Regions from separate parts of the Desulfosporosinus meridiei DSM 13257 genome, predicted to be linked through region 2. Evidence: riboswitches for the same ligand, from Rfam matches in the RefSeq annotation. Region 2 holds a riboswitch; each other region holds the start of a gene.
The links. A riboswitch is a leader RNA that binds a small molecule or an ion and turns the genes downstream of it on or off. The one in region 2 is predicted to bind cyclic di-GMP.

Region 1 (7,648 bases), 910 kb from region 2:
TACCTAGGTTATACGCTATAGGAGATGGAGCAGGAATAACCCGAGGGTTAATGCAGGCTTCGGCTACAGGGATTGTTGTTGCCAGAGATATTGTCGCTAAAGAATAATTAATAATAACAATTTAGATCAACTAAGGGGTTAAGAATGACTGGGGGCGAAGTTTGTTGCTCGATCGATATACGCATCAGGAAATGGGAAAACTGTGGCAGGACGGATATGAATATGACCGCTGGCTGCAAGTTGAATTAGCGGTCGCCGAGGTTATGGCTAAGCGGGGAGAAATCCCTCAAGAAGCTATGAAGGAAATTCGGGAAAAGGCCAAAGTTAATCCGAAAAGGGTTTTAGAAATTGAAGCTATCGTGCGCCATGACCTAATTGCTTTTTTGCAAGCCGTGGTAGAGGAAATAGGGGAGTCGGGGAAATATTTGCACCTTGGCTTGACCTCTTCTGATGTTAAAGACACAGCATTAAGCCTTGTCTTAAGAGATTCGGGACTGTTGCTTAAGAAGGACTTAAAAGAGTTACGAGATGCTTTGGCTAAGCGAGCGCTGGAGAGTAAGTATACAGTAATGGTCGGGCGGACACATGGTATTCATGCGGAACCCCTTACCTTTGGTTTGAAGCTAGCCTTATGGATTGCCGAGATTGACCGTCAAAGCGAACGTCTTGACCAAGCTATAGAATCAGTTAGTGCGGGAAAAATTTCAGGCGCTGTTGGAACCTATGCTAACGTGTCTCCAGAAATAGAAGAGGCTGTATGTCAGGAACTGCAGTTAGGAAATGCTTTGGTAAGTAATCAAATATTGCAAAGAGATAGACACGCCCATTTTGTCACTACCTTAGCCCTGATTGGCGGCTCTATCGAAAAAATAGCCACAGAAATCCGAAACCTGCAACGTACCGATATCCTAGAAGTTGAAGAACCCTTTGCAGAAGGTCAAAAGGGCTCTTCTGCAATGCCCCATAAGCGTAATCCGATCATTTGCGAGCAAGTGTCCGGAATGTCGAGGCTGTTAAGAGGAAATGCTTTAGCAGCAATGGAAAATATTTCCCTTTGGCATGAGAGGGATATGACTCATTCTTCCGTGGAGCGGATCATTCTCCCGGACAGTTGTATTCTGCTGGATCATATGCTTCGCCAGATGAGCAAGGTTATTTCTGGACTCAAAATTCGTGATGATCAGATGAAGAAGAATCTCCAGAAGACCTATGGATTGACATCATCTCAACGGGTACTTTTGGCACTTGTTGAACATGGATGTATGAGAGAAGAGGCCTACGCTTGGGTTCAACAAAATGCTTTTCATGCCTGGGATCAAGGGCTGGATTTTATAGATGTGGTATCTGAGGATAGTCGGGTTTTAAACTATTTGACAAAAGTGGAGATTCAAGGCTTATTTGATTTGGGCTATCATCTGCGTCACGTGGAGGATATCTTTAAGCGACTAGGATTAGAAGATTAGAGCTGGAAAGATGGGAGGAAAATCTATATGGCTGCTGTTGTATTAATTGGTTCTCAATGGGGGGACGAGGGAAAGGGCAAGATAACAGATTTCCTGGCAGAGAAAGCAAATGTTGTTGTTAGATATCAAGGCGGTAATAATGCTGGTCACACGGTTGTGGCAAATGGAGAAGAGTTTAAACTCCATCTTATACCTTCTGGAATCCTTTATGAAGACAAGACATGTGTTATTGGCAATGGTGTAGTGATTGATCCGAAGGTACTACTAGAAGAATTGGAGTACCTGGAGAAGCGTGGTATTAAAACGGGGAAACTAGTCATTAGCAGTAATGCACATGTTATTATGCCCTACCACCGGGTGCTGGACGGTTTGGAAGAAGAGGCACGTGGGGACCATAAAATCGGAACCACCAAGCGTGGAATTGGGCCCGCCTATATGGATAAAGCGTCTCGAATTGGAATCCGTGTGATTGATTTATTAGACAAGGATGAGTTTGCTGAGAAGCTTCGGCGCAATTTAGTAGAAAAGAATAATTTGTTTGTGAAGGTTTACGGCAAGGAAGCTCTCGAATTTGACGAGATTTACAATACCTATATGGGCTATGCAGAAAAAATCGGTTCAATGGTCACAGACAGCTCCCTTACGATTGATGAAAGTATCAAAGCAGGAGAGAAAGTTCTCTTTGAGGGAGCACAAGGCACTCTGCTGGACATAGACCATGGTACCTACCCGTTTGTAACCTCTTCCCATCCGATTGCTGGTGGAGCTTGTATTGGAGCCGGAGTAGGACCTACTCGTATCAATCGTGTAATTGGGGTTATTAAAGCCTATACCACTCGTGTCGGAGAAGGACCTTTTCCTACTGAGTTATTAGATGAAGTTGGGGAAGAAATGCGGAAGAATGGACACGAGTTTGGAACTACCACTGGTCGGGCACGACGATGCGGCTGGTTTGATGCGGTCATAGCTCGTTATGCTGTTCGAGTGAGTGGAATTTCAGATTTTGCAGTGACCAAACTTGATGTTCTAACAGGATTTGAGAAACTTAAAATTTGCGTGGGGTATAGTGTTGACGGACAGATTATCCGTGAATTCCCCCAAAGCCAAAAGATATTCAAGCTATGTCAGCCTGTTTATGAGGAAATGCCGGGTTGGCACGAGGATATTACCCAAGTTCGTCACTTTGAAGAACTGCCTCAGGCAGCTCAAAACTATATTCTGCGGATTGAAGAATTGTCTGGAGTGCAGGCTACCTTAGTAGCAGTAGGACCTGGGCGTGAGCAAACTATTGTCCGTGGAGAGATTTTCTAGGAATACTACTGGCTCAATTTTATAATACAAATTACAAAAGGGAAGCGTATCATTGATATGCTTCTCTTTTTGTTATTTTAGTATGGATGCTTTTAACTGCTTTGTCTGGAGCGCAGAGAAAATGAAGATTTAACCAAGTATAAGAAATTTTTAGAATCAAAGTAAATGTTAAGGGGTTAAGAAAACGTTAAATATTTGAAATTAAGGAAAGAGTTAAAGAGTGTCGAAAATAGGATTAATTTGGCGATGTGTATATAATATTGGTACTTAATGTGGTATATTCATAAGAGAAATATGACACTAATCGAAATCTCTACATTGCATAGAACACTGAGATGACTAGTTTTAGTTCAGTTATGTAAGTTAAGTTACAGTTGTATATGTAGCCTTGGTTAGGTTTTGTCATGCTCTGCAGCTAATAAGTATTTGACAGAAGGGGACATACAGAAATGACAAAAATCAAGTACCGGATTATTCTTATGTTAATAACATTAGCCCTTATTATGGGTTCTATTCTCGGCGGGTACAGCATTTATAATTTAATAGTTGCGGAAAAGGCTAATCTTGAACAGTATCGAACTACCCTGTACGATCAATTCGACCGGACGATTATGCTACAGGTACAGACTGCTCACAGCCTAGTACAGGATGTTTACAATAGCCAGCAAAGAGGAGAATTGACTCCGGAAGAAGCAAAGAAGAAAGCGGCAGATTTAGTAAGAAATTTGAGCTTTGATGATGGCAATTACTTTTGGATTGATACCACTGAGGGGATTAACGTTGTTCTGCTGGGGAGAGATACTGAAGGTAAATCTCGCTATGAGTCTAAAGATAGCTCAGGAAATTTGTTTATCCAAGAGATGATTGCTAAGGGAACTCAGGATGGCGGGGGCTTTACCGCTTATAGTTTTCCTAAGCCTAATGAAACAGAACCTTCGCCAAAAAGAAGTTATACCTTGGTATTTGAACCTTACAATTGGGTAATCGGGACTGGGAATTGGGTAGATAATATTGATAAACTTGTTGAAGCTAAACAACTTGAATTAGAAAAAATGGGTAAACGAGACATAATTTTTACGTTAGTATCCATGTTCGTTGCTATAGGAATATCACTAATTCTAGGGACTATGTTAAGTAAGAAGATTACAAATAATATCGTAGCAATAGCCCGAAATGCTGATGAAATTGCCAAGGGAAACCTTAAGGTTGAGAACCTTAGTATTAATTCTAAGGATGAGTTAGGTCAACTAGGCAAAGCCTTTAAAACAATGACGGAAAACTTAATCGAGCTGGTTGACCATATATCATCGTCTTCCAAGCAAGTTGCTGCCTCATCTCAGCAATTGAGTCTGGGAGCGGAGCAATCTGCTCAAGCCTCGCACCAAGTGGCGGTAGCCATAACGGAGGTATCCTTAGGGGCAGAGAAACAGCTGACTGCCGTCAATGAGACATCAGCAAGCGTCGAAGAAATGTCAGCAGGAATCCAACATATGTTGGAGAATGCGAAAACAGTGGTAAAGTCATCGGAAAGGACTGCACACTCAGCGTCTGAAGGAAGTCAGGCGATCGATAAGACGATTCAGCAAATGATGAACATTGAAAGAACGGTCACAGGATCAGCCGATATGGTTACGAACTTAGGGGAGCGTTCCAAGGAGATCGGACAAATTGTTGATACCATTTCCGGTATCGCTGCCCAGACCAATCTTCTCGCCTTGAATGCAGCCATTGAAGCAGCACGAGCGGGCGAACAGGGCCGTGGTTTTGCGGTGGTTGCAGACGAGGTAAGAAAGCTAGCAGAACAATCTCAAGAAGCCTCAAAGCAAATTGCGACACTAATTACGGGTATTCAGCAAGATACACAAAAGGCTGTGTTATCGATCAGTGAAGGTACCCATCAAGTCAAATTGGGAACTGAGGTAGCAGAAACCGCAGGACAAGCATTTAGTGAAATAACGGGTTCAATTAATGTCGTAACCGCTCAGATTGAAGAAATCTCTGAAGAGATTCAACAAATGGCTGTAGGCAGTGAAAGAATAGTCGCCTCGGTTTCGGAGATCTATGAGACGAGTAAAGAAATCACGGGACAGACCCAAACCGTATCGGCAGCCACAGAGGAACAATCAGCCTCGGTGGAGGAAATTGCCTCTTCCAGCCAGGTGTTGGCTAATATGGCGGAAGAGTTGCAAGAAACTTTGAAGAAATTCACGATATAGCATTGTCCATGTTCTATGTTGTTTTATAGAAAACCTATACCTATAATGACAAAAATATCTTGACACATTTAGTAATTTCGTGTAGAATAATAACTCGTGGTACCAATACGAGCCATTAGCTCAGTCGGTAGAGCACCTGACTTTTAATCAGGGTGTCCCGCGTTCGAGTCGCGGATGGCTCACCAAATAATTGTTTAAGTGTATCAAGAAGGTATTCGAAAGGGTTACAACCCTAAAATAGCGCTCAAAAAAGGACAGGGACTAAATGGGGTCTCTGTCTTTTTTTGTTATATATTAGTCTAATTATAGTTAAAGCAAAGGTTGGAACGTAAAAGGAAACAGAAATTTGATGAAAATTGAAAAAATATATATAATATTTACTTTTTGTATGTTATAGTCAAATAAAAGCAAATATGAAGAAGATTTTTTAAAATTATATAAAGATATAAAGTTATTGACAAGGCAAACTGAGCGAAAGCTCAGGACGCAAAGCTACGGATCTTCCACTCTTAGGGGTAAAGATGGCCGAGTTACCAATTAGGATTATAACGCGCCTTGTCTAAAGGGGGCGGTTTTTTCTTTTATTAGGTAATGGACTCAAATTATTTGGATGAAGGGGATATATAGAGATGACAAAGATTAAATACCGAATTATTCTTATGTTAGTAACATTGGCCCTAATAATGGGTTCCATTCTCGGCGGGTACAGCATTTATAATTTACTAGTTGCGGAAAAAGCTAATCTTGAACAGTATCGAACTACCTTGTACGATCAATTCGATCGGACGATTATGCTTCAGGTACAGACTGCCCACAGCCTAGTACAGGATGTTTATAATAGTCAGCAAAAGGGAGAACTGACTCCAGAAGAAGCGAAAAAGAAAGCGGCGGATTTAGTAAGAAATTTGCGCTTTGATGGAGAAAATTATTTTTGGGTGGATACCACAGAGGGGATAAACGTTGTTCTGCTGGGAAGAGATACTGAAGGTAAATCCCGCTATGAAGCCAAAGATAGCGCCGGAGTATCCTTTGTTCAGGAGTTCATAAAGAATGGAACTCAAGTTAGTGGTGGTTATACAGATTATACATTTGCTAAGCCGAATGAAACAGAGCCTTTGCCAAAGAGAAGTTACACCTTGCTATTTGAACCCTATAATTGGGTAATCGGGACTGGGAATTGGGTAGATAATATTGATAAACTTGTTGAAGTCAAACAACTTGAATTGGAACAAAAGGCTAAACGAGATATAATTTTTACGCTAGTATCCATGCTCGTTGCTATAGGAATATCGCTCGTTCTAGGGACTATGTTAAGTAAGAAGATCACAAATAATATTGTAGCAATAGCAAAAAATGCTGATGAAATTGCCAAAGGAAACCTCAAGGTTGAGAATCTTAGTATTAATTCTAAAGATGAGTTAGGTCAACTGGGCAAAGCCTTTAAAACAATGACGGAAAACTTAATCGAGCTGGTTGACCATATATCATCGTCTTCCAAGCAAGTTGCTGCCTCATCTCAGCAGTTGAGTCTGGGAGCGGAGCAATCTGCTCAAGCGTCGCACCAAGTGGCGGTAGCCATAACGGAGGTATCTTTAGGTGCTGAGAAACAGCTGACTGCCGTCAATGAGACATCAGCAAGCGTCGAAGAGATGTCAGCAGGAATCCAGCATATGTTGGAGAATGCGAAAACAGTGGTAAAGTCATCGGAAAGGACTGCACACTCAGCGTCTGAAGGAAGTCAGGCGATCGATAAGACGATACAACAAATGATGAACATTGAAAGAACGGTTACCGGATCAGCCGATATGGTTACGAACTTAGGAGAGCGTTCTAAGGAGATCGGACAAATTGTTGATACCATTTCCGGTATCGCTGCCCAGACCAATCTTCTGGCCTTGAATGCAGCCATTGAAGCAGCACGAGCGGGCGAACAGGGCCGTGGTTTTGCGGTGGTTGCAGACGAGGTAAGAAAGCTAGCAGAACAATCTCAAGAAGCCTCAAAGCAAATTGCGACACTAATTACGGGTATCCAGCAAGATACACAAAAGGCTGTGTTATCGATTAGTGAAGGAACCCATCAAGTCAAATTGGGAACAGAGGTAGCAGAAACTGCAGGACAAGCATTTAGCGAAATAACGGGTTTAATTAATGTCGTAACCGCTCAGATTGAAGAAATCTCTGAAGAAATTCAACAAATGGCTGTAGGCAGTGAAAGAATAGTCGCCTCGGTTTCGGAGATCTATGAGACGAGTAAAGAAATTACGGGACAGACCCAAACCGTATCGGCAGCCACAGAGGAACAATCAGCCTCGGTGGAGGAAATTGCCTCTTCCAGCCAGGTGTTGGCTAATATGGCGGAAGAGTTGCAGGAAACTTTAAAGAAATTTAGTGTAGACTAATAAGTTTCAGTGAAATGAGTTATAAGACGGCCTAGCCTTTTAGCGCCCCCATTCTATAATCTATAGTGGGGGCGTCCTGTAGACTTGAAGTTTGCATTTCTTTATTCTCAATGTGGTTGTTTTTAATCATTACCAAAATGATATAAACCCTCTTAAATGTAAGAGACTCCTTAAATTGGTAGTGCGAAAACCTATAAAGGTATAATAAATTTGATAGTTTTATCTTTAAAATAAAGAGGCTTTTCTAAGCGTAAGAAAT
Region 2 (7,648 bases):
CTAGTGAGGATCAAACCAACAAGTCAGACAGAAGTACCCTTCCCTTAGAGAATTATTTTAACATTCCTAGAAAAACTTTTTCCGGGGTTATTGGCAAATGGTTCTCTCTGACTCCAACAGCATTATAAATCGCATGCGCAATAGCTGGCGGCGGGGTATTAGCTACTACTTCTCCAATCGATTTTGCTCCGAATGGACCTGTAGGTTCAAAACTTTCTTCAAATGCTATACGAACCTTGCCAACATCCTTACGAGTGGGGATTTTATATTGCATAAAGCTGTTGGTAGCCATCTTTCCTATTTCATCATATCTGACCTGTTCGTATAGTGCCATCCCGATCCCTTGAGCAATTCCGCCTTCCGCTTGAATCCGCGCTAAAGCTGGATTGATAACTGTTCCACAGTCAATAACCGCTACATAATCAATTAAATCCACTTTACCCGTCTCTTGGTCAACTTCTACCTCAGCAAAACCAGCAACATAGGGAGGCGGGGATACTTCACTGCCATGAGTTGCATAGCCTACTAACTGTAGCTTTCCATTACCCAGAACAGTTAGCTCAGCAAGCTTGGCAAAGCTTATATCCTTTTCTTCCCGTAAAGATCGAACTGCTAAGCCATCAAGTTCAACATCCTCGACAGAAACCCCTAAAAATAATGCACCCTGTTCAAGTATTTTTCCTCTTAACTCTTCTGCGGCCTTGATAACTGCACTACCTGCTAAATAAGTTGTACTAGAGGCATATGAACCGGGGTCATACGGAGAGGTATCCGTATCTCCAGCATTAATAATAATCATTTCCATAGGAACCTCTAAAGCATCTGCCGCTATTTGGGTTAAAATTGTGTCACATCCGGTTCCCATATCGGTTGCTCCCGTAAGCAGAGTGAAGTTACCATCATCATTTAAGCGAATTTCAACGGATGCCGTCCCAATATTGGCGATTCCAGAACCTTGCATCGTAATAGCCATTCCCACCGCTCTCACTTTATTGTCTCCAATTTCTTGACGCGGGAACTTTTCCTCCCAACTGATCAACTCTTTCCCCTTAGCAATACATCGATCTAAGAACGTACTGCCAAGAGCAACTCCCTGACCCGTAAGAAAGGTTTCCCCGACTTTGCTGATATTCTTTAAACGAATTTCTGTCGGATCCATATTTAGCTGTTCAGCTAATTTATTTACGGTGGATTCTAAGGCAAATGTTCCCTGAGTCGCTCCATATCCTCTAAAGGCCCCCGCAGGCATTTTATTGGTATAGACAGCTTTCCCATCAAATCGTACAGCTCTCGTTTTATTATAGAGGGGCAAAGTATAGTGCCCTACACAGCTTAAAACCGTCGGGGCATGTTCTCCATAGGCTCCCGTATCCGATAAAACTTCCATATCGATCGCCTTAATAATCCCATCTGAGTCAGCACCCAATTTAACCTTTAATCTCATAGCATGACGGCTAGTCGTGGCGCTAAAGGTTTCTTTGCGATCATAAATGATCAGCGCCGGTTTTCCGGTCTTTATAGTAACAATGGCTGCAAAAATATCCCCTGCTCCGGTCTGCTTTCCACCAAATCCGCCGCCAATTCTGGGCTTTATCACACGGATTTTACTTGCCGGAATTTGCAAAGCCCGGGCTAACTGTCTTCGAATATGAAAGGGTACCTGTGTAGAACTGAGTACAACTAACCTGCCCGCGTGATCCAGATAGGTAAAAGAACGATAGGTCTCCATCATGGTATGGGCTTGAGCTTGGGGATAATAGACATCTTCAACAATTACCGCACAATGCTTAAACTCTTCTTCCACATCTCCGACTTCTTCATGACTGGAAGAAGTTATATTCATTTCCTTCAGTAAGCCAATATCGAAGTTAACGCTCAAATCCTCTTCAGGATGAACAACTGATGGATGCCCTATGGCCTCTTCAAAGTCCAGAACCGGATTTAGTACTTCATACTCAACTTTGATGTTCTTCATTGCTCGGTTCGCTGTCTTTTCATCCACAGCCGCAATAATCGCAACTTCATCTCCAACGTAGCGAAGGACTTGATCCAGAATCAAACGATCATAGGGCGAAGGCTCCGGGTAAGATTGACCAGCCAATGTAAATCGTTGGTTTGGCACATCCCTATAGGTGAGGACGCATTCTACACCCTCTATACTCTCTGCTCTAGATACATCAATCGAAGTAATCTTAGCATACGCATGTGGGCTTCTAAGAATTTTTATAACTAAAGCATTAGGCATGGCTAAATCTTCGGTATACACAGGCTTACCTGTGGCAATTGCCATCCCGTCGATTTTCCGGATACTATGGCCTACATTCTTCATCCTAAGCCACCCCCAAATAGGTCTTAATTGCTCTAAGCTGGCCCATGTAGCCGGTACAGCGACACAAATTACCCGTTAAGTAGTGAATGATTTCTTCTTCAGTGGGGTTAACCAATTCATTTTTCATTGCTAACACGCTCATAATAAAGCCAGGGCTGCAAAAACCACATTGTTCAGCCCCCTCTGCGCTGAGTATCTGAGCAAATTCTTCTGCTTCCTTAGGCAGCCCTTCAATAGTTGTGACTTTTTTGCCATGGGCACGCAAAGAAAGAATCGAACATGAAAGCATTGATTTTCCATCTATCCAGACAGTACAAAGTCCGCAGCAACTTGTGTCGCAAGCCTTTTTAACACTCAAATACCCATGGGATCTTAACGTATCCGCTAAGAACTCATCGTTCCCAACTTCCCACTGAACCACTTTATCATTAACTGTTAGTTCGATTTGCATGCCATTACCTCCAGTATTCCCCGTCTGACGAGAGCTTTGCAAAGGGCTTTTCGATAAACAGATGTACCCCTCGTATTCGTTCCAAAAGACAATTCCTCTGTAACTTTTTGCACCGCCGCTTCAATCCTTTCCGACGACGGAATCTCTCCAACTAGCATTTCTGAAGCACTGACTGCAAGTGCTGCTTTACTAGGTCTGGCCCCCACTGCAATCCTCCATTGATCATTAAGCTTAGATACTGCTACATTTAAAACCGAATAATCGCTGGCTGAATTCCGAAAACTCATGTAGACTGCTTGACGGCTGGTTTTCCCTATCCATAATCTAACAAGGATATCCTTTTCCTTTGGCTGAGTAAGAAACTCTTCTAAAGGCATTCTCCCTGCCTTAAATAACTCCACCTCTGTGTCTAAGGACAATAACGCCGTGATTAGATCAGAAAAGCCATACTTAGAATATACTGAAGCACCTACTGTCACACCGTTTCTAAATTGCACTCCGATAATATCACGCACAGATTGCGCAAGTACCCCATTATAATTATCTTTTAGCAGGGGATTAATTTCAATATCTCGCAGACTTGTCATAGCTCCAATCTCAATAAATCCATCCCGCTCCTGAATATAGTTCAACTTAAGGTTCGACAGATCTATCCCTGTCGTTATTCGCTTTTTGCCCATTTTTAGAAAGGCACAGCCTCCAAGAATAGTATTATTTCGTTTCTCAGACAAGATCTGATACGCTTCTTCAAGTTCTTTTGGTTGAACCAAATTAAGCATGGTAAACACGCTTACCCCTCCTCATGTGTCTCTAAGTCATTACCATAAAAAAACAAACCCAAGCGAACAGCTTTCAACTCAAATTGATGAGAGAAATCTGCCCGCCTGGGATCTGACCCTGCGGTATAATCCAAAAACAAAGTTAACCATTAGAAAACTCGGCCAGCGGCAAGCATTAGGCGCAGGCGATAGCCTTAGTTGCACTTATGCTTCAGAAAATGCAACGTAAAGTTATGCTTTCTGAATAGTACCTCTAAAGTTTTTGGATTTGTACAATTTTGGGCATAAGCCCGTCGTACATTCTTTCGCTCATAGTCGGACCATTTACGGCAGTCCGGTAGAAACTTGCAGACCATATCTCTGCCACTATATGAACACTATTTATTTACTGACCTAGAGATTATTCTACAAGAAACTTAAGCCTAGGTCAATACATTTCCGAACATTAGATGAGTAATAATGTATATCGTTCGAACAATAAGTACATTTTTCTAGGCATCCCCATTATCGGTATTAATATTTGAAAATTAAATGGTAAACTATTTGATACCTTTAATGTAATTGTTGTATACTTCTATTGTTTGTTTAGTATGTTGCATCGCTTAATTACGCGCCAACAACATAATGTTATTGACAATATTAATATGTATGTTTAGATGTCTTTAAACTGATATATGAATTGAATAATGAGAAAAGTAAACTTACTGAAAGGTAAGGACACAAAGCCATGAGTCTAAGGTATGAAGATACTATGATTGTCAGGTTGCCAAAGGTTAAAACACTTTATTAGTTTTTGAGCTGTGGTTCTTGTAGAGGCCGCAGCTTTTTATTATATATAAATTAGTCGAATTTTAGTATTTTTAATCTAAAGGAGTCAATTTATGAACATTAAAAGCATTCAAACCAAGTTGCTACTACTTTTGCTTCCCCTTGTTATAGTGGCTTTAGGCGTCCTAACTGGGGTCAGCTACCACCTTTCTAAGCAATCCTTGACCAAGAGTGTCGATCAAACAGCCAGGTCGGTAGGAACTGATTATAGCTATCGCGTCAAAGCCGACATTGAACTGATGATTTCTCGGCTTATAGATTTGGCTAATCTTGCAGAGATTCGCACTGGCACTAACAAGGAGCAGATGGTTCGAGCTATGGCAGACGCCAAAGAACGATTTGGTACCTTTGATGCTGTCGTTTTCGTAGCTCCCGACGGATCCGGACTTACCAGTACTGGCTCGACGGCTCCCTATGGTGACCGCGACTATTTCAAGAAAGTTATCGAGACTAAACAAACCGTTGTATCAGACCCTCTAGTTTCTAAGTCAACTGGGAAATTAGCTGTTGTCTTAGCTGTACCAGTCCTAAATAATGAACAATTGTCGGGGGTGTTGGTAGGGACTTTTTCAGTGGAAAGGCTCTCCGCCCTGATTAAAGATCTAAAGTTTTTAGACACTGGCTATGGCCAAATTGCAGATGATTCAGGCACAATCATAGCTCATCCTCACCTTCCTGAAGTAATTGGCAAACTAAACCTTCGTGAGAAGACTATAAATCCAGAACTTAAATTGCAGAAAAACGAATTGGACGACCATTTGGTTGAAATGTTTGAGTCAGCAGCAGACTCAGGGACACAAATAAGCGGAGGTTATACCTTTGTTGACGGTGTGGCAAGAATTGCGGTTTTCACTCCCGTTGAATTGCCGGGTGGGCAACGCTGGATCATGACGGTGGCTGCGCCTGAAGGTGAGTCTACACGAGAAACCGCAAGCCTAACTCGGACCCTGCTAATGATTGCCCTCGTAAGTTTACTTGCTACTGGACTATCAATTGTAATGATTGCTAATAGATTCACGAAACCCATATTGTTGATTCGAGAGGAATGTCAGCTCTTGGCGCAAGGAGACTTTCGTGTGCGTGAGACGGGGAATTTTGCTGAAGATGAAATCGGTCAACTGGCCAATGGCTTCCTGAAAATGGGGACTAATTTGCGAGATATGGTCTCAATGGTTAGCGCTCAAGCCGAGCAATTAGCTGCTGCAAGTGAAGAGCTAACTGCCAGTGTTGAACAATCGGCTCAGGCCGCCAACTTAGTTGCTACTTCAATCACTGAAGTTGCAACTGGTGCAGAAGATCAATTGAGCTCAGTCAATGATACAGCCTCTGTTGTTGAAGAGATGTCAGCTAGCATCCAACAGGTTTCGGCGACAACGAGCAATGTAGCCGGTCAGTCCGTACAGGCCGCCAACAAAGCAAATGAAGGGAACATATCGGTAAATAAAGCTGTCTCTCAAATGGCAAAGATTGAACAAACTGTCAATGACTCTGCCAAGGCAGTCACTGAATTAGGGGAGCGCTCGAAGGAAATCGGACAAATTATTGTAACCATCTCTGGTATTGCCGAGCAAACCAATTTGTTGGCACTTAACGCTGCTATAGAAGCCGCACGGGCTGGAGAACAGGGACGTGGTTTTGCGGTAGTAGCTGACGAAGTTCGCAAACTGGCTGAACAGTCTCAGGAAGCAACCCAACAGATCTCCTCACTGATTAGCGAAATTCAAGAGGACACTGATAAAGCCGTCTTTGTTATGGATAACGGCACCCGGGAAGTTGCCTTGGGAGCAGAAGTGGTTAATACCGCAGGGCAAATATTTCAGGAAATTGCCGAGTTAGTAACCAACACATCCGGAGAAATGAAGGAAATAGCAACCACTATAGATCAGATGGCGATTGGTAGTCAACAAATTGTAGAATCCGTGAATAAGATTGATGACTTAAGCAAAATGGTATCTGGAGAGGCACAGACAGTGTCTGCTGCGACTGAAGAGCAATCAGCGTCCATGGAAGAAATCTCTTCTTCTAGCCAGAGCCTTGCTACGCTGGCCCAGAATCTTCAAGAAGCAGTTAACAAGTTTCGCTTCTAAAATATAAGAAATTGTTAAAATCTTAAGGTCATGTGGTTCGTGATCTCTCCATGAATATGACCCAAGGCAGTCAGTTTAATTTAAACTTTCCCCTGTCAAGTAGCAGTGGAAATGAAGAAGAATTTCAGTGTATCTGGGTTGGCTTGACATGGAACCCTACATCGGATGCTTCAATAGTTCAAGGATAGCATTTGCTTTCCCCATGTAAAGTCTAATCATGGGTTAAAAATGGCCTTACACCAATCATTTAATTATGGTTGGTATAAGGCCATTTGCTTATTTCCCCCTAACCCCCAGCAAGGATAATAAAATTAGCTGAAAATTTAAGGGTGCCGCCACTGTAACCTCTGGACGCACAAGGGGAGCATATCAAATTCCTTTGAAGTTCTTTATACCAAACGATAAATCCCTTTGAATTCATCGATTGCAGCGTCCACGTTCGCTTCATATCCCATCTCTTGGAGAGTCTCCCCAATGATTTGAAGCGCTTTAATAAACATTTCTTCGGTGGCATTTCCCATATGCCCAATTCGGAATGCCTTCCCTGCTAAGGCTGCTAAAGCCCCGGCAACAACTACACCTTTTGCTCCTAACTTCGAGCGAAACTCTGCATCATTTAAGCCTTCAGGATATATGATACAGCTTAAAGTCGGAGCAGCTACAGCTTCCTCTGCTAAAGGCTTCATTCCATAAACTTTCAGTGCGGTTCTCATTGCTCGTCCAAGGGCTGAGTGACGACGATAACGAGTCTCTAAACCTTCTGCCATAACCATTTCCATACCCTGATTAAACGCATAAATCATATTAACCGGAGGGGTAGCAAAATACTTTACTGGCTCGTTCATAACTGGGAGCCAGTTTTTAATATCGGTATAGTATCCCATAACTGAACCCATCTCTTCACGAGCTGCCAGCGCTGCCGGCCCAAAAGCTACAATTCCAAGTCCGGGTGGAACCCCTATTGCCTTTTGGGATCCGGTTAAGACAACATCTATCTTATAATCGGGATGGCCATAAGTTTTTTGCATATCCTCTTCTAAAGCAGCAGAAGCACAGACCCCATCCAATATAAAGAGCGCACCAGCTTTCTTAACCACCGGAACTAACTCTTCAACATTAGCCATGACACCCGTGGATGTATCGACATGAGTCACCGTTACAGCCTTAAAACCAC
Region 3 (7,648 bases), 1.1 Mb from region 2:
TTCAGCATTAAAGTCGGTGCCATCATGAAATTTGACCCCTTCTTGAAGGTGGAAGGTATAGGTAAGACCGTCGGGACTAACTTCCCAGCTTTTCGCTAAGGATGGTTCTACTTTGGTTGAATCCTGGTTGTACTTTAAGAGACCTTCATAAATGTTGCTCATCACCTTTGCCGATTCACCATCGTCAACAAGTGCAGGATCCAGTCCTCTAGGCTCAGCACCCTGAGCATAAATTAGGGTATCGCTAGCTTTTGGTGCGGTGCTGCCCTCTGAGCCTGCTTTGCTGCCTCCACAACCCGTCAAGGAAACTAGGATAAGGGTTGCAGATAGAGCAAGGGCCATGATTTTCTTAACTTTTCTCATTTTCTTCCTCCTACTTTTTCTTTGAATTAGAAAATATTTCATATTTTCTGTGAATTTGTAGTCCCACCCCTAAATGTTTTCCCTAATTATAACAAAATGCCTAGGTCAACTAAAGAAATAAAAAAGAGAAAAAGTATAATTGATTATTACATGTCGAATCTAAAGAGATTAAAATCCCCTGAGGATCCTTCCTTAGGGGATTTTCGTGAAATCAGATCCAACAATATCGATTCTTCGGTCTTCCTATCTTTTGATAACTAGGAATTGACTGCACCTTACCATTTTGCACAAGATAGGTAAGATATCGGTACACTGTCGGAACAGCTAACGATAATTCTTTGGCTATCTGTTCCACTGTAGTAGGTTGTTGGCAGTCAGTGAGATATCTCTCTATATAGGAAAGGGTGGATTTGCTAATTCCTTTAGTTACAAAGACTTCGTATTGCATTTTTGGAGGTGCTTGAACTGCCTTGGTCATATCTAACAACCGCATATGCAATTGGACGCGAGCAATTAAGTCTGGTGCTTTCACAGGTTTAAGGGCAAAATCAGTGGCCCCTGCATCTAAAAAACGATCAGCAATTTCCTGCCTTTCATCGACTGTCAGTACTAGAATAGGTATTTGCTGATCTTTTTCGCGGATCAAGCGAACTGTTTCTAAGCCATCCATTTCCGGCATATGATAGTCCACTAAAATAATATCCGCTCCATGACTTAGGAATCCCTTAATTCCCGCTCTCCCATTAGGATAGGCAACGGGATCCCATCCGGCAAATGTAAATATTTCGCTTAAAGTATAGCGCAATGACTGCTCATCATCCATAATTATTATTCTCATTGGCTTTCTCCCAGTGGCAGGGTTATCCATACCTTTGTTCCCTGACCGACTTCACTTTTTATATTAACATATCCCTCATGTCCTTCCGCAACCTGTCGCACAAAAGCCAAACCAAATCCGGGGTGGTTTTTAGTGCTGTATCCTGTCTTCCAAATTCGTTTTACGTCATTTTCCGAAATACCATTCCCATTGTCTTCTACCTCTAATTCCACAGAGTTTTCTAATGTTTTGGCGCGTAAAACAACCCTTCCGTTCTCTTGATCTTGAATGGCATCCAAGGCATTATCAATCAAATTTATAATTGCCCGAGTTAATCTGATTTTATTAATGTATAGATTTGATTGAGGCTCTCCATCCAACTCTATATCTACCGATAAATTTGTGCCGCTTAAACGACTAGCCCGAATATAATCAATTAGCTCTTTAAGCTCACACCAATTCTTCCGATCCTCGTACAAAATTTCCGAAACCATTTTGCTCATTGAAGTAATGGAGCCATAGATAGTTTGACAGTATTCCTGCATCTTAGGATCAGGCCATCTGGTCTCCATCAATGACACCAGCCCCTCAATAGTTGCAAGGGGAGTCTTGAGATCATGAACAAGATGGAGAACTTCACGTCCCGAGCGAGATTCATTAGCTTCAAGTTTAGCACGAAGCAAATCTTGAGATATTGCCCACCTTTCCATATATAATATCAAGTAAATCCATAAAGTTATGGCACTGGCAACAAAAATAAAAAATAACACATTGGCATAAAGTGTTAGAACTTGACCAAATCCGATCTGTATAGCTACTTGTTTTATTTTAATAGATAGTGAACCTTGTCCGAAACCATAAGGCGTCAGAAAAGGAACCTGATTCAACCAGGCAACACCAAAAATTAATTGGGAGAAAACCAATAGTTTCATCCCCATATTTAATTTTTGTTTGCTCAATGCCTGCATCACTACAATCGATATCCAAAGAAAAATATCTGTGGCTCCAAAACTATAGTTTAAAGGGGTAAGTTGATTAACGATTATATAAGCAAGGGGAACAGCTGTCAGGGGAATGATGGTTTTGAATCTCGGGCAATTTAAGGCCTCCGCCATCCCGTCACCTAACATCACGACGCTTAGGAACTGTGGGATTGAAACAATGGTATTAATTGACACAATGAGAAAAGCATTAAACATTAACGCACTACCATCTGTTTTTTGGTTCATCGTTTGGAGTAATTGATCTAATCCGATAAGCTGTGGCTTTAACCAAAACGGAATCAATATGCCCAGCAGAAATAATCCAATTCCTATCCATATCTTCCTTGATTTAATAACTCTTCCCACAGAATTACCATCCTTTCTCCTTAGATTATAACATGTAATTAAAATACAGATAATTTTATTTCTGCCGTGGCCGTACTTAACCTTTTTCCATCTTTGCCAAGGTGTTCTGGCTTATTATTAATTCATTGCCTACCTCCAGCGAAGTAGAATAAGGACTCCTACAAGATTCTGCTCAGGCACCTCTGATATCTTCGCTTAGATAATTATGAAAAAGCTTTGAAACCATTAATCCTTATGGTCTCAAAGCTTCTAGTTAATTATGTTCATTTTAAGCTTAGCTTAAATAGCTAAAATAAAAGATTGCTTAAATCTTAAATTTACCAACCAAATAGGAAAGGTTTTCGCCTATTGTAGCTAAAGCCTCTGCAGATTGGCTTACTGAATTCATTGTAATCGCCTGTTCCTCTGAGGAAGCCGAAACCTCTTGGGTACTTGCAGCCGTTTGTTCAGCAATAACTCCAATCTCCTCGACTGATCTAACAGCCTGCTCACTCCCCTCAGCCATTAATTTAGTTGCTTCGGTAACTTGCTGGATTTGCTCAACCACCGTATTAATCTCCGAAACAATAGTCTGGAACGAATCCCCTGCTAGGGCAACAGCCTCTACGCCGGCAGATACTTCTGCCTTCCCTTTTTGCATAACTCCAACGGCGCGTTCAGTATCATACTGAATGTTTCCGATCAAAGTGGAGATCTGGGCAGCGGACATTGAAGACTGTTCTGCAAGTTTCCGTACCTCCTCGGCCACTACAGCAAAGCCTCTTCCTTGCTCCCCCGCCCTTGCTGCCTCAATAGCAGCGTTTAAGGCCAACAGATTGGTCTGTGAGGCAATCCCGGTAATCACATCAACGATTTGTCCGATTTGGCTGGACTGTTCACCTAACTGAGAAATAACTTCTGCAGTTTGGTCATTAACCTCCCGGATTTTCTCAATCTTCTCCACAGCATTTCTTGCTTGAAGGGCACCCAGTTCTGCCGCTTGAGCAGCGTTATCACTGCTATGACTGACAATCTCAGCATTTTCCGCAACTTGTTGGGCATGTGTGGAAAGTTGCTTGATTATTTTTCCGGTTTCCCCCACTGAAATAGCTTGATCTGACGCCCCCGATGCCAGTTGTCCCAGTGTACCAGCGACTTGTTCACTGGCAGCTGTAGCTTCTTCTGCGGCAGCCGATAGTTCTTCACTCGTAGCGCCCAGAGTACTTGCAGTGTCGGCAACTTCCCTGACAATACTATGAATATCTCCAATAAACTGATTAAAGTGTTCCGAAAGTTTACCTACCTCATCATTACTTATAATATTTAATCGTTTAGTTAAGTCGCCGTCTCCTTGTGAGATATCCTTTAACACATCGCTCGTCTTCACAATAGGTTTAGTAATTCTTTCTGAAACTATAAATATGACCAGCCCAATTGCGAACAAGGCGACCATAGCAACAATGATTGAGAAGTTCCGAATGGAATTGGCTTGCTCCAAGATCGTCACCATTGGAACATTAATAACAAGGGACCAGGGCGTTGTCGTTCGACCAATCGTCACTGGTACGTACAATCTATAATACTCATTATTGGATATCGTGTAATTCTTCCCTGCTTTAATTGTTTCCAACGCAGCTAAATCATCAAGATCATTACCTATTTTATTAGGGTCAGGGTTTGATACATACTTACCGTCATTTGAAACAAGGCACGCATATCCGGTGTCAAAAGGTTTTATCTCGGAAATTGTCTTCTGGATAGTGTCTAAAGCTATATCTGCTCCAACCGCTCCAACAAATGTACTGTCTCCATTAATCAGTATAGGTTCAACTAAGCTAATCATAAGGACTTCCTTGCCACGCACCGTGTACTGGATAGGATTAGTAACAGTCTCTTCCTGAGTTTTTTTAGGAGTTATGTAAAAATCCCCTACACCCGGCGTATCATAATCCACGAGAGCATCGACTTTAATTTCTCCTGCTGCTCTATTCCAATATGGGATAAATCGGCCGGTTTCATCATGGCCTGGTTGGTTTACATGATCCGGGTCTTTCCCGTCCAGGGCATTTGGCTCCCATACTGTCCAGGTTCCCAGAAAATCTTGGTTGTCATTTAAAACGCTTAGGATCATAGAATTCATCGTTCCACGATCAATGTTGTTTGCCTCCTTAAGGCCTTCAAAGGTTGAGCCTAAAGTTCTCACAGTATCCATAGGAACATTTAACTCATTCGTTACTTGATTAGCATATTCATATGCAGTGTGTGTAGCAGTTTCATAAGCAGCATTCTTAGCCATTTCGACAGATTTTGTCGATACAAGCAATATAACGCAAACAAACGAAACTAAAACGACCATGCCTGTTGAGAGTAATATTTTGTTCCTTAGTTTTAAATCCCTTATCACTTTTATTCCCCTTCCTAGAGTTTTAGATATTTGAAAAACAAGATTCCTTCAAATCTCATTTACATCCTAAACTAGTCCTCCCAATAAAAAAGCCGCCGAAATCAAACGATCGGCGACAGATTTTGTTCGGTAACCCGGCTATCTTATAAATAAATGAAGACCCGTGGCTTTGCGTCCCCAGTTCTCACTGGGTTTGCTCTTATCGCAGAATATAAAATTATTTACATCCATTATTGGAACTATCCAAGTGACCTAATATAATAAATCGCAATTTAATATAACATATATCTACATATTGTTACAATAATTTTATTTAGCAATTTTTTAGATTGCGATACTATAGCTTCCGGCCGGTACGACACATAAGTTTAGTCCCAAAAATAGTCCATAGTACATACCTTAGTATATAAATGAATGACATCCTCAGGTTTAATCTCCCATTAGAAGGGCTGGCAAACACTATGATAATTGGCATTCCCAGAGCACTTCTATATTACAAATACAAGCACCTCTGGAAAAGTTTTTTTAAGGAATTAGGCATCGATTATATCGTTAGTCCGGATACAAACAAAGAAATTCTTCGCAAAGGTTCAACCTACTCGATTGATGAATCCTGCTTATCTTCTAAGATTTACCTGGGGCATGTGGAATGGTTGTTGGATAAATGTGACTATATTCTCGTTCCCCGCTATTCAGATTATAGTAGAAATGGCACGGTATGTCCCAAGTTTCTCGCGATTTATGATTTAGTAGCCAATATTTTCAGAGACAGATCTATTAATTTATTATCTTATAGCCTTAATCCGAAGGTTACTCATGTTGAAATGGCCGCCTTTCTTAAATTGGGCAAAATCCTGGACAAAAAGAAGTCTCAAAGTTTATATGCCTACCTGAAAGCCAAACAGGCAGAAAAAAAGGCTCATTTGCTAGAGATAACTGAACAAGAGTGTCTGCTCCACGAAAATAAGCCGAAGATTTTAGTGATAGCTCACCGCTATAATATTTGTGACAAATATATTGGCGAACCTATCCTCAATATTCTACGAGAACAAGAGACTGTTCCGATTATTGGCGATATCGCTCCCCCAGAAGAGGCCTTAGCCAATTATGCCCAGATCAGCGAGACATTGCCCTGGGTCTGCAATAGGGAGCTTGTCGGCTCCATACCCATTTATAAAGACCGTGTCGACGGTATTATCCTTATGAGTGCCTTTCCTTGTGGACCAGACTCCCTAGTTAACGAGATCCTTATCCGACGAGTCAAGGATAAACCTATTCTAAATCTCATGATTGACGGACAAGAGGGAAAGGCCGGAATGGAGACCCGTTTGGAAAGCTTTATCGATATTATCCGGTTTAAAAAGGATGAATACAATGGAAGAAATTAAGGCCAGCTATCCTCAGCTAGGGAATTATTGCACTCCTCTAGAGCTCTTATTCACTGAAGGATTTGATGTCAAGTATATTGTTCCTCCGCCTATTACCAAAAAAACCTTAGCCTTAGGAAGCCGTTACAGCCCGGACTACGTTTGTGCACCTTTTAAATATCACCTGGGAAACTTTATCGAGACAATTGAGGCAGGTGCAAACACCCTTGTCCAAACCGGCGGAGTATGCCGGTTACAATATTACGGAGAACTTCACGAGCAGATTCTTCAGGATTTGGGCTATAAAGTTCATTTCGTAAACATGTCCAAGGTTCAAGACACTAATCCTCTTACCTTTTACAACGGATTAAAAGAGATAAACCCTCAGATGTCTTTGCAAAAAATCGCAAGAATTCTGCCTGTTGTTTTAAAGATGTTTGAATACATCGACGAGGCGGAAAACTTTATCCGCAAGAACATTGGTTTCGAAAGCAACAAAGGAGCTTTTGAGAAAGTTCATGCTGCCTTTCTGAGGGATCTGCGCACCGTCCGTAACAAGAAAGAGCTTAAGAACACTTACCGGGACTATATGAAGCTCTTTAAGGGAATCGAAATAAACAAGCCTGCTGATCCTCTTAGAGTAGGAATCATCGGAGAATACTACACCATAATGGAGCCTTTTAGTAATCATTATCTGGAGAAAGAACTGGCCCAAATGGGTATTGTGGTTGACAGATGGATGAACGTAACCAACACTTTGATCCATTATCCTAAAAAGCAAATACAAAAACGCATAAAAAACTATGCTCAGTATCCTTGGGTGGCTACCAGCATGGCAACCATAGACCGAGCTTTAGAGTTTGCCAGAAAGGGCTATGATGGCATCATTCATGTCAAGTCTTTCGGCTGTACTCCGGAAATCGATGCCATGCCAATTCTCCAGAATATCAGTAAAGATTATAAAATTCCTATTCTCTATTTTACCTTTGACACTCAAACCAGTGAAACAGGGTTCAATACTCGTCTTGAAGCTTTTTATGACATGATCATCATGAGAAAGGAAACAAAGAAATGAGCAAAGCATATTTAGGAATCGATATTGGCTCAATTTCTACTAAAGGGGTGATCATCGATGAAAAGAATAATATTAAGGCAAGTGAGTACCTGTGGACAGAGGGCGACCCTCTAAAAGCTGTCAAAAGGCTATTGTCCGCTCTAAAACTCCAACTTGCCGACAGTCAAATAAGCATTGTCGCCGTCGGAACTACAGGCAGTGCCCGGAAATTGATAGGAGCAATGACAGGGGCTACAGTAGTAAAAAACGAGATAACCGCCCAAGCCATCGGGGCAATGTCCGTTCATCCCGAGG
Region 4 (7,648 bases), 2.2 Mb from region 2:
ACAGAGTATATTATTTATGATAAAATGATTTGAACTTAGTGAATTAAAGGAGGACATATTATCTATGTTTTCTGTTCGATTAAGATAAGCAGGCAATAAAAAAGAGGTAAAAACATCCACAATGGTGGGCTTTTTTGTTGTGCTTATTTTGCGAATTGAGACATGGATAAGGGTGAGGTATAGCCATTTATGGTTATACGTTTTTACTAATGTCTTATAACGACAATATGCAGACTAAAGCCCGCACTGCGGATTTTAGCTGCATTTTTTATTGCCTAAAACTCAGAACGAACTAACGAAAAAAGGCAAGGAGAAAGCAGATATGACAATAACAACTTCAAAATGGAAACGAGATTTTTTTACAATATGGACGGGTCAGGCAGTTTCGCTTATCAGTAGTGCCATCCTGCAAATGGCAATTATTTTTTACCTTACTGAAAAAACCCAATCTGCGATGGTGCTGTCAATCGCTTCGTTGGTTGGCTTTCTGCCCTATGCAGTCTTTGGGCCGGCCATCGGGGTATTGGTTGACAGATACAACCGAAAGATGATTATGATTGTTGCTGATTTAACTATTGCTGGAGCTGGCGGAGTACTGGCCTTTATGGCCTTATCTATGGAATTGCCAGTTGGGATTATCATGGTGGTTTTGTTTATTCGCAGTATCGGAACAGCTTTCCATTCTCCTGCTCTAAGTGCCATGACCCCTCTTTTAGTGCCGGAAGAACAGCTGACCAAATGTGCAGGTTACAGCCAGTCTTTGCAATCAATCAGTTATATTGTCAGCCCGGCAATTGCAGCTTTGCTATATTCCATTTGGGATTTGAATTTTATCATAGCGCTTGACGTATTAGGGGCTGTAATAGCATGTATAACTGTAGCCCTTGTGAATATTCCGGAACTCAACGCAGAACAACGTCCCATAAAGAAAAAATTTATGGAAGAAATGAAAGATGGCTTTGCTGCTTTGAAGGAAAATAAAGGATTGTTTGCCCTGCTTTTAATAGGAACTTTGTATATGTTTGTCTATATGCCAATAAATGCCCTCTACCCACTGATGAGTATGAGCTATTTTAATGGAACACCTATACACGTTTCAATCACAGAGATAGCTTATGCTGCCGGAATGCTGGCAGGGGGACTGTTGTTAGGACTTTTAGGCGGATTTCAGAAACGAATTAAACTAATGGCTGCTTCAATTTTTCTTATGGGGTTAAGTTTAACTGTTTCTGGAATTCTTCCTTCAAGTGGTTTTGTGATATTTGTTTTGTGTTGTACGACTATGGGGCTTTCTGTTCCGTTTTACAGTGGTATTCAAATGGCTCTTTTTCAAGAAAAAATTAAGCCGGAATATTTAGGACGAGTTTTTTCTCTTACAGGAAGCATCATCTCCCTCGCTATGCCTATGGGCTTAATCCTCTCGGGACTCTTTGCCGATAGAATTGGTGTAAACCATTGGTTTCTGATATCAGGGATTTTAATTATCGGTATTGCTATACTTTGTTCACTGATTCCGGTCATCAGACTATTAGATCAAAAAAACATTAAAGGTTAAAGAGGCATACAGAGAGATAGAGTTAAAAAACAATTATTTTGAAAACAGCGGAGCAAGCACAAAATGTGTCTGCTCCGCTTGCCACGTGTAGGGGGTGTCGCAATTCTATTAAGAAGAAATTTGCGACCCCCTAATCAAGAGCACCTTTATGATGCGGCTATTCATAGGATTTAGTCAGCTGGCAAAATGAATCAGTTTATTATTTTTCCTGGACTAGGTGCTTGGCGTAAATTTTTAGCATTTCCATCGCTTCGCAATTTGGACAGACGTTAATTTCTCCTCCAGAATTCGCATTATCATATTCCTGCTCGCATTTCGGGCATATAGGGCATTTCTGATCTGCACTCATTTCACATTCCCACTTTCTTATTTCTTAAATAACTGCACATGTATATCCAGAATCATGTTCTATAACTTAGGAAGTTATTTGATCCTCTAAATATTGTATGCATCAATAAGTGATTCAAGCATTGGACAAACGGACTGAAGAATTGAAAATTGAGTTAAAGCGGCTCATTATGATAAGGTAAACGAATCAAAGGTGGAGTCAGTGGCAGTGCTATATCGGGGGTGAGTGAAAGCATTGGTATAGGCGGATTTGAGAAGTGTGTGTTCTTTTTATGGTGACAGAGTGTGTACGGAAATATATTGATCTGAATCTTTTTTTATTGGGTTATTTTTACTTTAGAGGAAGGATGCGAGGGGAAAAGAGTAGAAATATTAGAGTGGAATGATTCAGCTGTTCCCGGCACTTAGCGGATAAAATGCTAGGGTAGTAAATTTCATTTGAGTAATCATTTATTTGAGATGTGGAGAAAAGGATAATGGCACGTAGGTTGCTAAGCGAAGTACACCCAATATTCTACTTTTTATCGGTATGGTTTCGGAGATTGATAACATATTTAAAGTGGAGCTTTGAGGGTAAAACGTTTGCTTCTCTAAAAAGTACCGAAAAGCTACCATATCGAGTGAAGAAACATCAGTCTGTACTGATTAGAAAACTCGGTGATACAGACCTGCAGTTGCAACATAACAAAGTTAAAAATCTCTCAATAGCGATTGGGCGGATTGATGGCATTATTATAAGGCCTGGTGAAACATTTTCTTTTTGCAAACTAGTAGGACTCACAACTAAGCGTAAGGGATATTTACCAGGTATTTTGTTGTCTTGTGGAGAAGCAAAGCCTGGCATTGGTGGTGGTATCTGTCAAATAGCTAACCTAATCCATTGGTTGGTTATTCATAGTCCTTTGACTGTTACCAAACGGTATCATCACAGTTTCGATCCTTTTCCAGATGACAGAAGGGTGTTGCCCTTTGGTAGTGGGGCAACCGTTTTTTATAACTATATAGACTATCAGTTTATGAATTGTACCGCATATACTTTCCAACTAAGACTTTGGCTTTCGGAGAAGTGCTTAGAAGGAGAACTGAGGGTCGATCAGAACCTAGACTTTGCTTATCATGTATTTGAGAAAGACCATCAGTTTTTAAAAATTGGGAATAAATATTTCCGAAAAAATGAAATATGGAGAAATAAAATAATTAGAAGGAAAAGCGGGGAAATATTAGAGACTGAATTAGTAACAAAGAATTTTGCTGAGGTCAAATATGTACCAGACACCTATGAGCAGTCGGATGAGTTGAAGCAGCCAAGAGGCGTTTATGAAGATTAATAAAAAATAAATGCAATAATGATAAAAAGGTCCTATTAATAATGGTACAAAAGACCTATTCCTATGGTATAATTGACCCAATAAATATACCAGTGACGACATTAGCAAACTTGAGCGAAAGCCAAGGACGCAAAGCCATGGGTCTTCCAGTTGTATAACTGATGATTGCCAGGTTACCGAATCACCGAATCAGTTAAACCTACAGTCGTCACAGCCAAGAAGGTGTGGCGATTTTTCTATGAAGAATGAAGAAGTTATCTGATTATATTTCCTGGCTTTTGGAGACGAAGTGTGGGGGGGTGTTAAAGTGCCAATAATATCGGTTATTTGCTATCTTTGTACTCTAATGTTCTATACCATGGGATATTTAAAAGTGTTGGAGCTCAATGCAGGTCACGTGAGTACTCGTGTTTCTACTACTTATGTATCTCAAGCAACGAGTTATTTTGTTTTAACAATCTTCTTTGCTTTATACGGTTCCCTTTTATTTTACGTTAAGACTATTAAGGATAAAGAGATTAAAATAATGACGCCGAATTTAGACTTAAAGCACCCTAAGAAAACGGATATTAGAAGACGAGCAAGCTGATCCAAAAGCACAGATTCAAAATCACGTCCTTTAACAAAGGCCCGTTGAGTGCTCATGACTGAGAGCTCAACGGGTCTTTGTTAAAGGATTGATAGAAGCGACAGAGGATTCTCATGAAACATCTTCTGTCCTAGGCAATGATTCCTTGCCTAGTGACAAAAGACGATTTATTAATATTTAGATAAGAAAAACCAGCTATTTGCGGTGATTGCTTTTTATGCGTTCTTTTTGGCATTATATTACGTATTTGTTTACATTTTTTCAGCATAGGAGTATTATATTCAACAGTTTCATCAAACATTGATTCCATCGGCAAGTCAACACTAACCTAGCATAGAAGCGGTATTGAAAGGAATGTCGGACTTGAGAGGCGATAGGCAGAAGGTTTGTTTTACGTATCAATATGAGAGTTTTTATCATGAACAGGGCATTCTAAATTAAGCATCTATATAGGTGGTGTTGAAAATCAAATATGCTTTTAAACGTTATTTAATTGGCCGTCCTTTAAGATCAACTGAAATAGGAGAACAAAAACTTAACAAGAAAAAAGCCTTGGCGATACTTTCGTCTGATGCTCTATCCTCCGTAGCGTATGGCCCGGAACAAATATTGATTGTACTGGTAACAATTGGAGCCACGGCCATTTGGTATTCAATTCCGATAGCAATGGGAGTCCTTGTTTTATTAGCAGCGTTAATTTTATCTTATAGGCAAGTTATCTTTGCTTATCCACATGGCGGTGGAGCATATGTTGTATCTAAAAACAATTTGGGGGTTAATTTTGGACTAATCGCAGGCGGTTCTTTGTTGGTAGATTATATTTTAACAGTTGCTGTCAGCGTTTCAGCGGGTACTGATGCAATTACCTCCGCGTTTCCGACATTACATAATCATAATGTCAGTATTGCCATCTTTTTTGTTGTTTGTATTACACTTCTTAATTTAAGAGGAGTAACAGAATCCGCTTCTATTTTAGCCTATCCGGTTTATTTGTTTGTTGTAGCCTTAGTAATATTAATTGGTGTTGGTTTATATAACATCTTTACCGGCCAAGTACAACCTGGACTGCATACCCCCATAGGAACCCCTGTGGCTGGAATTAGTTTGTTTTTACTCCTAAAAGCCTTCGCTTCGGGAAGTTCTGCATTAACAGGTGTTGAAGCCATTTCGAATGCTATCCCTAACTTCAAAGACCCTGCGCCCAATAATGCAGCTAAAACCTTAATTGCAATGGGAACACTCTTGGCGATATTATTCTCTGGAATTGTTTGCTTAGCCTATTATTACGGAATAACCCCTGTAGTAGAACAAACAGTTGTATCCCAAATTGCTGAAACTATCTTTGGGCGTAACTGGATGTATTACTTTATTCAGGGTACTACCGCATTAATTTTAATCCTTGCAGCGAATACAGGGTATACAGCTTTTCCATTACTGGCTGTCAATCTTGCCAAAGACAAATTTATCGCAAGAATGTTTACCGTACGAGGAGACCGTCTGGGATACTCGAATGGGATTATTATCCTGGGATTATTTTCCATAATTTTAATTATTGTATTTGAAGGGGAAACAGAACATCTTATCCCACTTTATGCTATTGGGGTTTTTATTCCTTTTACTTTAGCCCAGTTAGGCATGATGAAAAAATGGATTCGTGAGAAGCCAAAAGATTGGACTTCAAAACTTATTATTAATTCGTTAGGTGCTCTTATTAGCCTTATTGTAACGGTAATGTTTTTCTTAACGAAATTTCTACAGGTATGGCCAGTCCTAGTCTTCTTACCGATTATTATTTATCTGTTTCATAGTATTCATAGGCACTACGAAAAAATCGCCGATCAATTGCGTATTTCACCCCATGAACCAGCTATTCCAATTGAAGGGAACGTAATCATTGTCCCTGTTGCAGGAATTACCCGGGTGGTAGAGAAATCCTTAAACTATGCAAAATCCTTATCTGCTCAGCAAATTATTGCGGTCTATGTATCATTTGATAGAGAAGATGAAAAGAAGTTAGAACAAAAGTGGGATAAGTGGCAGACTGGCGTTCGCTTAGTCACATTACATTCTCAATATAGAAGTATTATTCAACCGCTATTTAAATTTATGGATACCGTCGAGCATAAAGCTAAAGAGTTTAATTATCAAGTTACAGTGATTATCCCGCAATTTATTCCCAAAAAAGGTTGGCACAATATTCTCCATAACCAATCGAGTTTACTTATCCGAGCCTTCTTACTTTTTAGAACGGATTTAGTTGTTATCACAGTTCCCTATCATCTAAAAGAATAGTTTTGAAAAAGGACGCTTAACTTCAAAGAGGTAGGTCTGAATACCTCTGAAATGATTGTAAAGCATCTATATTGTGACAAAATTAAAAACTGCATTCTTTTTATTGGCACTATAGACCTCACGCTTTTCTGGGGCATGGCATATCCTATAGCGGTATCTGAAAAGACATTCCGTAAAAGGATGGCAGCCGATATGAGAATGGAAAATTCCAACAGGACGCTTGAGCAAATCGCGTCCGAGATTAACTTTATCAAGGAGGAAAGCGGTAAAATGCTGCTTAGCAACGCCGTTGAGATCGGACGGTGTCTGACGGAAGCCAAAGAGCTGGTACCCCATGGTGAGTGGCTCAAATGGTTGACTGAATCCGTGAGTTACTCCCGAAGCACAGCCAGCAGACTGATGAAAACCTTCCGGGAGTACGGACCTATACTCTCCTCTCCCGACGGAAAAGAGAGGCCAAATGGTGCATCGATGCACCATTTGAACTACACCCAAGGGCTCATCCTTTTTGGTATTCCGCTAGAGGACCGGGAACAATTTATAGCGGATAATGATGTTGGGAATATGAGCCAGCGGGAGCTGCGGCAGACAATTAGTGGCCGGACGCCTCAGGAAGAAGACCTTCATGAGCCGGAAAACCTGATGAAGCAAAAGCAAGGAAGTGCAGCGGAAGAGGCAGTGGCAGCAGCGGAAAAGGAAAATGCAATAGATAAACCTATAGATATACCTTTGGATAAACCAATAGAACTGATCCCGGTGGAACGAAAAATCATCAAGCCGAAAACTCTGAAAGCTGCGCTGCCGGCAGAGAATACCAATACCGACAGCATGATATACGACGCCCAATACGCCATGCACCGCGACAACATGCTCAGCGCTTACGGGGAACTCCTGAAAACTCTCGTTGACTTAAACAGAGCAGACCCAGTAAAGAAGGAAGTAAACAGGAAAGAAGCGTTAAAGATAGCGACTAACATGGTGGAGACGCTGAAAAAATATCCTCCCGGGATTAAAACAAATTTGAATATTAAAAAGGATCGAGACTAGCTCACAAAAAGATGCCGGAAGCGGCATCTTTTTGGTATCTTCAAGGCACTTAGAGACCATAATCCAGTTGACTGGTAGTGCCAAAAACATTAGAGACATTAAATATCTATGACTGCTGCCGAGGCAAGGAAGCTTTTGCCGTCTTGAATTTGAAATTCGATTATTAGCAATATGTGATGGAAGCTATTCTTTTTATCAAAATAATACGATATTATATTAGGATAATTTTTCATGTACGAGGGGAAAAATGGATACAAAATTTCTTCTGGATACAAAGCTGCATATGCCGTCTGTCAGACTGAACCATATACGCAGGGATATTCTTAATAAAAAGCTAGATGAGGGACTGGATAAAGCGCATAAAATATTTATTGTTTCCGCTCCGGCGGGATACGGTAAAACAACGCTTATTTCCGGGTGGCTAAGCCGGTTGGACTACAATTACACTTGGTTATCTCTGGATGAATATGATAACGATCCTTTAAAGTT

Region 1: it holds a riboswitch for cyclic di-GMP, as region 2 does, so the genes downstream of both, DESMER_RS22280 (methyl-accepting chemotaxis protein) here and DESMER_RS04035 (methyl-accepting chemotaxis protein) in region 2, are expected to answer to the same signal.
Region 3: it holds a riboswitch for cyclic di-GMP, as region 2 does, so the genes downstream of both, DESMER_RS21255 (methyl-accepting chemotaxis protein) here and DESMER_RS04035 (methyl-accepting chemotaxis protein) in region 2, are expected to answer to the same signal.
Region 4: it holds a riboswitch for cyclic di-GMP, as region 2 does, so the genes downstream of both, DESMER_RS14270 (hypothetical protein) here and DESMER_RS04035 (methyl-accepting chemotaxis protein) in region 2, are expected to answer to the same signal.

The regions. Positions count from the first base shown of each region.
Region 1 covers NC_018515.1:4,830,096-4,837,743, reverse strand. The annotation lists gene DESMER_RS22305 (NAD(P)/FAD-dependent oxidoreductase) at 1-107, shown strand, start outside; gene purB (adenylosuccinate lyase) at 165-1,463, shown strand; gene DESMER_RS22295 (adenylosuccinate synthase) at 1,491-2,774, shown strand; gene DESMER_RS22290 (methyl-accepting chemotaxis protein) at 3,224-4,990, shown strand; tRNA gene DESMER_RS22285 (tRNA-Lys) at 5,100-5,175, shown strand; cyclic di-GMP riboswitch class I at 5,442-5,528, shown strand; gene DESMER_RS22280 (methyl-accepting chemotaxis protein) at 5,620-7,389, shown strand.
Region 2 covers NC_018515.1:870,947-878,594, reverse strand. The annotation lists gene DESMER_RS04050 (xanthine dehydrogenase family protein molybdopterin-binding subunit) at 53-2,329, opposite strand; gene DESMER_RS04045 ((2Fe-2S)-binding protein) at 2,331-2,780, opposite strand; gene DESMER_RS04040 (FAD binding domain-containing protein) at 2,765-3,568, opposite strand; purine riboswitch at 3,852-3,953, opposite strand; cyclic di-GMP riboswitch class I at 4,244-4,330, shown strand; gene DESMER_RS04035 (methyl-accepting chemotaxis protein) at 4,441-6,474, shown strand; gene DESMER_RS04030 (pyridoxal-phosphate-dependent aminotransferase family protein) at 6,864-7,648, opposite strand, start outside.
Region 3 covers NC_018515.1:4,627,062-4,634,709, forward strand. The annotation lists gene DESMER_RS21240 (ABC transporter substrate-binding protein) at 1-363, opposite strand, end outside; gene DESMER_RS21245 (response regulator) at 575-1,201, opposite strand; gene DESMER_RS21250 (sensor histidine kinase) at 1,198-2,529, opposite strand; gene DESMER_RS21255 (methyl-accepting chemotaxis protein) at 2,834-4,912, opposite strand; cyclic di-GMP riboswitch class I at 5,038-5,120, opposite strand; gene DESMER_RS21260 (acyl-CoA dehydratase activase-related protein) at 5,374-6,300, shown strand; gene DESMER_RS21265 (hypothetical protein) at 6,287-7,354, shown strand; gene DESMER_RS21270 (acyl-CoA dehydratase activase) at 7,351-7,648, shown strand, end outside.
Region 4 covers NC_018515.1:3,081,364-3,089,011, reverse strand. The annotation lists gene mef(A) (macrolide efflux MFS transporter Mef(A)) at 323-1,555, shown strand; gene DESMER_RS14275 (VanW family protein) at 2,380-3,231, shown strand; cyclic di-GMP riboswitch class I at 3,325-3,412, shown strand; gene DESMER_RS14270 (hypothetical protein) at 3,539-3,820, shown strand; gene DESMER_RS14265 (APC family permease) at 4,286-6,112, shown strand; gene DESMER_RS14260 (DUF3102 domain-containing protein) at 6,305-7,159, shown strand; gene DESMER_RS14255 (winged helix-turn-helix domain-containing protein) at 7,407-7,648, shown strand, end outside.